Linked DNA regions of Rhodothermus marinus. The protein of the gene in region 1 interacts with the protein of each later gene in a pairwise test. Links are inferred from orthologs where the notes say so. Each region holds a gene or a part of one and is shown on either strand. Other genes may lie near its edges.

Region 1 (3,383 bases):
GCTGGCCGACTGGACCGCACGCGGCATTCCGGTCACCTACGTGGTGGGCAACCACGATCCCTGGCACCGGGATTATTTCGAACAAGAGCTAGGCGTACGTGTGCTCCACGAGGCAGCGGTCGTTCCGTTGCTGGGACATCGTGTCTTTCTGGACCACGGCGATCTGGCCATCGCCCGGCCGCTCGCACGCGTGCTGCGCCGCTTGCTCCGTCACCCGGTGCCGGTCTGGCTCTACCGGACGCTGCTGCCCGGCGATCTGGGGCTCGCGCTGGCGCGGCGCGTCACGCAGTGGCGGCCGGAACGGCTAAACCCGGTCACCGTCGAGCGACTGCGGTGCTACGCACGGCGGGTGCTTCAGGAAAAACGGGCCGACGTGGTCGTACTGGGCCACAGCCATCAGGCCGAGCTGCTCCGCTGGCCCGACGGGCTGTACCTGAACCCGGGCTGCTGGTACCGGGATCAGACCTTCGGGCTGCTGGAGGACAACGCGCTGTCCCTCTGTCGTTGGACCCCGGACGGCCCACAGACGTTGATCCGATACGCACTATCCTGAGCCGAAAAACGGCATCGATCGATCCATGCCTGATCGCTGGACGCACACCGAGGAGGAACTGCGGCGGTATTTCAGCGACCCGAACTTCCGGCACGCCCGGTTGCGGGACGACGGCCACGCGACAAAGAAACGCCGGGGGCTGGTTGGCTTTTTCTATCGGCGCTTTCGAGATCCGCGGAAGGCGCAGGCCGCCCTGGTGCTGAGCGTGCTGGTGGGGCTGATCCTGCTGGGCACGCTGGCGCTGGGCCTGTACGTGTGGTCACTTTCGGACGAACTGCCTTCCTTCCAGCAGCTCGATAATCCCACCTTCGAACTGGCCACCATCGCCTACACGGCCGACGGCAAAGAGCTGGCCCGCTACGCCCGCCAGAACCGCACCTGGGTTTCCTACGACGAGATCTCGCCCTACGTCATCCAGGCCCTGCTGGCTACCGAAGACCACCGCTTCTACGACCACTGGGGCATCGATCTGTTTCGCACCGCCTCGGCCGTGGCGCAGACGATCCTGAGCCTGGGCCGCGAGGTGCAGGGCGGCTCGACCATCACGCAGCAGCTCGCCCGCAACCTGTACAACGAGCAGATCGGTCGGGCGCAGACGATCGAGCGCAAGCTCAAGGAAATGGTCACGGCCGTCGAGCTCGAGCGCCGCTACACCAAGCGCGAAATCATCGAAATGTACCTGAACACGGTCGAGTTCGTCTACAATGCGTTCGGCATCGAGTCGGCGGCCCGCACGTTCTTCAACAAGCCGGCCCGGGACCTGAACGTGCTGGAGGCGGCCACGCTCGTGGGCATGCTGCGCAACCCGGCCCTTTACAACCCGATCCGCTTTCCGGAGCGCGCCCGCCAGCGGCGCAACGTGGTGCTCTGGCAGATGGTCCGGCACGGTTACCTGGACCGGGATTTCTTCGAAGCGCACAAGGACGATCCGATCGTCACGGACTTTCGCACCTCGGCGATTACGGCCAGCATCGCTCCTTACTTTGCCGAATACGTGCGACGCTGGCTCGTAAACTGGGCGAAAGCGCACGGCTACAACATCTACACGGACGGTCTGCGCGTCTACACCACGCTTGACAGCCGACTGCAGGAGCTGGCCCGTCAGGCCGTCGACGAACAGATGCGCGGCCTGCAGGCCGTCGTCGACTACGAATGGAGCCGCCGCAGCGGGTTTTTCCTGGGCCAGGACGTCAACCTGTACCTCCAGCAAAAGAACTACGAGCCGTTCGCCTACTACTGGTCCAGCAAGCGCGACACGGTCGATCAGTTCATCCGGGAGACGGAGCGGTACCGGCGCCTGGTGGCCGGCGGCGTGGCCCCCGACGAAGCGCTCCGTCGGCTCCGGGCCGACCGGGCCTTCATGGATTCGCTCAAAGCGGTCAAGACGCGTCTGGAGGCCGGTTTTGTAGCGATCGACCCGCGCAACGGCTACGTCCGGGCCTGGGTGGGCGGCCGCGATCTGACACGGGACTGGTACGACCACGTGGCCATCGCGCGTCGGCAGCCCGGCTCGACGTTCAAGCCCTTCCTCTACACGGCGGCCATCGACAACGGCTGGTCGCCTTACGACGTGCTGCCCGACAGCTCGGTCACCTACGTGGACCCGGCGGGAAACGTCTGGCAGCCCAGAAACGCCGAGGGGGAATCGACCGGCCAGCTCCTCACACTGCGTGAGGCGCTGGCCCGCTCGGTCAACACGGTTTCGGCCCGGCTGGTACTGCAGGTGGGCGCGCGCAACGTGGCCTTCTACGCCCGGCGCATGGGCATCAAAAGTCCGCTGGAAGAAGTGCCCTCGCTGGCGCTGGGCACCAGCAACGTGACGCTCCTGGAGCTGGTCTCGGCCTATGTCACGCTGGCCAGCGGCGGCCTCTACTACGAACCCACGGTGGTCACCCGCATCGAAGATGCCAGCGGCAACGTGCTCTACGAAGCCCAGCCGGTACCGCGCGAGGCCATCTCTGAAGAGACCGCCTACACGGTGGTCGACATGCTGCGTGATGTGATTCGCTACGGGACCGGCACACGCATCCGCTGGCAGTTCGGGCTGACGCGTTACGACTTTGCCGGTAAGACGGGCACCACGCAGAACAGCGCCGACGGCTGGTTCATCCTGATGCATCCCGAGCTGGTCACCGGCGCCTGGGTGGGCTTCAACGACCCGCGCGTCACGTTCCGCACGCACTGGTGGGGCCAGGGCGCCCACAATGCCCTGTTTATCGTGGGTGATTTCTGGCGACGCATGGAGCAGGCGCCGGACATCGAAATCAGCAACGCCACGTTCCCGCTCCCGATCGGCCTGCACATGCCGGGCGCCGACTCGCTCCGCCAGGAACGTCGGATTACGCCCGAGCTGAACCAGCGACGCGTGGGCTGGTAAAGCGTGCTGGCATCCGATCGACCGCTGCCGTATCTTCTGGCTGATCGCCAGCCCGTCTTTCTCCCATGAAGATCCTGCACACGGCTGACATCCACCTGGGCATCACCACCTACGGCCGCGTCGATCCATCGACGGGGCTTAACTCGCGGCTGCAGGACTTCCGCCGCGCCTTCGAGTTCATGGTGGCGCAGGCGCTCGCCGAAGATGTCGATCTGTTTCTGTTCTGCGGCGACGCCTTCCGGAATCCCGATCCCTCCCCGACCGAGCAGACGATCTTTGCCGAGTGCCTGCAGCCGCTGACCGAGCGCGGCATCCCGATCGTCCTGCTGGTGGGCAACCACGACCACCCGGTCACCTTTGGCCGCGCCTCGTCGATCGACATCTTCCGCTATCTGGAAGGCCAGGCCCGCGTCTTCCGACGGCCCGAAGTGGCCACCATCCAGACGAAAAGCG
Region 2 (3,285 bases), 470 kb from region 1 along the record:
GGCAGGTCGTCGCGCAGCGCTGCATCGCGCAGCCACATGGCCGTGTGCGGGTCGTTGCGTCCCAGCGACAGGTACTCGGCCATGCCCTCGACGAGCCACAGTGGCAGCAGCGCCAGGTTGAAGCGGCTCAGGCTGTCGGAGCGGTTCAGCGCAATGTCGTACTGGAAGGAGTGCACCAGCTCGTGACCGAGCACGTGGTCGTTCTCCCGATAGATGCCCGTAAATGGCATGATCACCCGCTCTTTGATGGCTTCGGTCACGCCACCGGTGCCTTCGCCGATCTCGCCGCTGATGGCGTTCGTCTGATGGAAATCGGCGTCGTCCGCGTAGAAAATGATCGGTTTGCGCTCACCGAACTCGTGCAGAAACGTGCGGCTGTGGCGCTGATACCAGCGTTCGGCCATGCGGGCCGCATCGCGCACAGCGAGCTCCTCTTCGGGGTAGTAGTAGATCTCGAAGTGCGGCGTGCGCAGCACGCGCCAGTTGAAGGATTCGTACTGGACCTTGTTGCGGCCAAAGTACTGGGCCCAGGCCGAGAGGCTCCAGCTCGTCAGCAGGAGCAGCAGGCCGGCGATGCGAAAGGCGCGCATGATTCCCTGTTCGGTCTGGCGGGGAGACGACACCGGATCAAACGAAAATCAACCGGAGCTTCTTATGTCCAAACGTAGCAGATCCCGATCGGTTCTGCAAGCTTCCCGACTTCTGTTGTCACAGACAAAAGATGCGCCATGTAGCGAACGGGTGCGCGGATGCGGTTCTTGCCGTCCGAGGTGTACAGCAAATTGTCGCGTAAATGGAACAGGCGTGCGTATAAGACCTTGAAGCAGAAAGTCAGCTCGTCTGGCCGATGATCGACTACCGGGTTCGAGCGCGGATTTTCGTCGGAGTCATTGCCCTGCTGCTGGGGCTGCTGGTGCTGCGTCTGGCCCAGATGCAGCTCTGGCAGACCGAGCTGTACGCAGGCGAGTCGCGCAGCAATGCGGTGCGCGAGCAGCGCGTGATACCGGCCCGCGGCGCCATCTACGACCGCAACGGCGTGCTGCTGGTGGATAACGCGCCGGCCTATTCGCTGCTGATCACGCCCCGGTATTTCGATCCGAAAAACATCCCCCTGCTGGCCCGGCTGCTGGAGGTGCCCGACTCGGTGGTGGCCAATCGGCTGGCGCAGGCGCGGGCCTGGAGCGCCTACCGCCCCAGTCGGGTCTTTACGGACCTGCCGTTCGAGACCTTCAGCCGCGTCGTCGAAAATCTCTACCGCCTGCCCGGGGTCCAGTACGAGATCGACCAGCGCCGCCGCTATCACACGCCGGCCCGTGCAGCCCATGCGCTGGGCTACGTGCGCGAGATCACCCGGGCCGAGCTGGAACAGCTCCGGGACGATGGCTATGCGATGGGCGATCGCATCGGTAAAGCCGGGCTCGAAAAGTTCTACGAGAAGGCCTTGCGTGGTGTGCCGGGACGGGCCTTCAAGCTGGTCAACATCCACGGCCAGGAGATCAAGCCTTATCGCGACGGGGCCGAAGACGTGCCGCCCATCAGCGGCTACGATCTGCATCTTGGACTCGACTACCGCGTGCAGGCGCTGGCCGAGTCGCTCTTCGTGGGCAAGCGGGGAGCGGCCGTAGCGCTCGATCCCAACAACGGCGAGATCATCGCGCTGGTGAGCATGCCTGACTTCGATCCGGAGGTGCTCTCCGGGCCGATCGATCCCGAGACCTGGCGCTACCTGACCTCCAGCCCCGAAAAACCACTATTTAACCGGGCCACAATGAGCGGCGTGCCGCCGGGATCGACCTGGAAGCCCTTCATGGCCTTGGTGGGGCTGCAGGAGGGCGTGATCACAGAACGCAGTACGATTTACTGCCCAGGTGGTTATCTGCTGGGAGGTCGGCTTTTCCGCTGCCACGGTGGCGCGCATGGATCGCTCGATGTGCGCGAGGCGATTCGGCTTTCCTGCAATACGTTCTTTTTCACCGTGATGATGCGCCTCGACGTGAACACGCTCCGCCGCTGGGCCAACCGCTTCGGATTCGGTGTGCCGGTGCCCATGGATATTGCCGAGCAGAATCCGGGCCTGATCCCCGATTCGGCCTACTACAACCGACGTTATCCACGCGGCTGGACGGCCGGCTACACGATCAACCTCGGTATCGGGCAGGGCGATATGACCGTCACACCCATGCAGCTGGCACGCTACGTGGCGGCCATCGCCAACGGCGGTACGCTCTATCCGCCCCATCTGGTGCGCGAGCTGGTCCATCCGGAAACCGGCGAAGTCCTTAAACCCCAGCTGCCCCCGCCCGAACACATTCCCATCAGGCCGGAGTACTTCCAGATCGTGCGGGAAGGTATGCGGCGCGTGATGGAAGCAGGTACCGGCCGGTGGGTACAGATCCCGGGCATTCCGAGCGGCGGCAAGACGGGCACGGCGCAGGCGCCCGGCGGCCGCAAGGACCATTCGCTCTTCATCATGTTTGCACCCTACGATGCGCCGAAGATCGCCATTGCGGTGTTTGTGGAAAACGCAGGCTTCGGCGCGACGGTCGCCGCGCCCATCGCCAGCCTGATGGCCGAGCTGTATCTGACCGGCGAGGTGGCCACCACGCCACAGCGACGTTACATGCTCGAACACGTACTTCGCCAGCGAAGCCAGCCGCTGGATGAACCCACCGTAACGCAGGCCGCTTCCCGATAAGCCCATGGCACGCCTTGCACGTAGACCGGACCTGCTGCTTCTGCTGCTCTGGGCCGCGCTGGTGACGGCGGGACTGGTGGCGCTCTACAGCACGACGCACGGGCCAGCCGCCGAATTCCTGCCGCCGGGCGTGCGCGACAACTTCGTGCGTCAGCTCTTCTGGGCTGGGCTTTCGCTGATGGCAATGGGCACCGTGCTCCTGCTGCCCGTCCGCTTCTTCCAGAGCATGGCCTATGTGATTTACGGCGCCACGGTGGTGTTGCTGCTGCTCACGCTTGCCGTCGGCCGTGAGATCAACGGAGCGAAAGCCTGGCTTTACATCGGATCGATCGGGTTTCAGACCTCCGAGCTGGCCAAGGTCGGAACGGTGCTGGCCGTAGCCCGCCTGCTCTCGGCGCGTCAGGCCCGTATCGATACGGTGCGCTACGCGCTGGGCGCCGTAGCGCTCATCCTGGTGCCGGCCGTCATCATCATCCTGCAGAACGACATGGGCACGGCGCTGGTCTTCCTGGCGCTGGTGCCCGTCATGCTCTACTGGAGCGGTCTGCCGGTGGCGACCGTGCTGCTGGTGATCTCGCCCGCACTGGCCG

What was found.
Region 2: the proteins of GYH26_RS01345 (region 1) and mrdA interact in binary tests that used the Escherichia coli proteins (3 or more experiments, as listed by UniProt). The link is inferred for Rhodothermus marinus from one-to-one orthologs.

What each region holds. Positions count from the first base shown.
Region 1 is NZ_AP019797.1:277,606-280,988, reverse strand. The notes cover bases 190-3,254. They hold GYH26_RS01345 (penicillin-binding protein 1A), read left to right. Parts: upstream 190-578; coding sequence 579-2,930; downstream 2,931-3,254. Other genes in these bases: GYH26_RS01340 (metallophosphoesterase family protein), read left to right, coding at 2,996-3,254; GYH26_RS01350 (UDP-2,3-diacylglucosamine diphosphatase), read left to right, coding at 190-553. Outside these bases: more of GYH26_RS01350, read left to right, coding at 1-189; more of GYH26_RS01340, read left to right, coding at 3,255-3,383. UniProt on the Escherichia coli protein: Cell wall formation. Synthesis of cross-linked peptidoglycan from the lipid intermediates.
Region 2 is NZ_AP019797.1:745,241-748,525, forward strand. Bases 305-3,271 are described here. They hold mrdA (penicillin-binding protein 2), read left to right. Parts: upstream 305-847; coding sequence 848-2,695; downstream 2,696-3,271. Other genes in these bases: GYH26_RS03325 (BamA/TamA family outer membrane protein), read right to left, coding at 305-590; rodA (rod shape-determining protein RodA), read left to right, coding at 2,700-3,271. Outside these bases: more of GYH26_RS03325, read right to left, coding at 1-304; more of rodA, read left to right, coding at 3,272-3,285. UniProt on the Escherichia coli protein: Catalyzes cross-linking of the peptidoglycan cell wall. Responsible for the determination of the rod shape of the cell. Is probably required for lateral peptidoglycan synthesis and maintenance of the correct diameter during lateral and centripetal growth.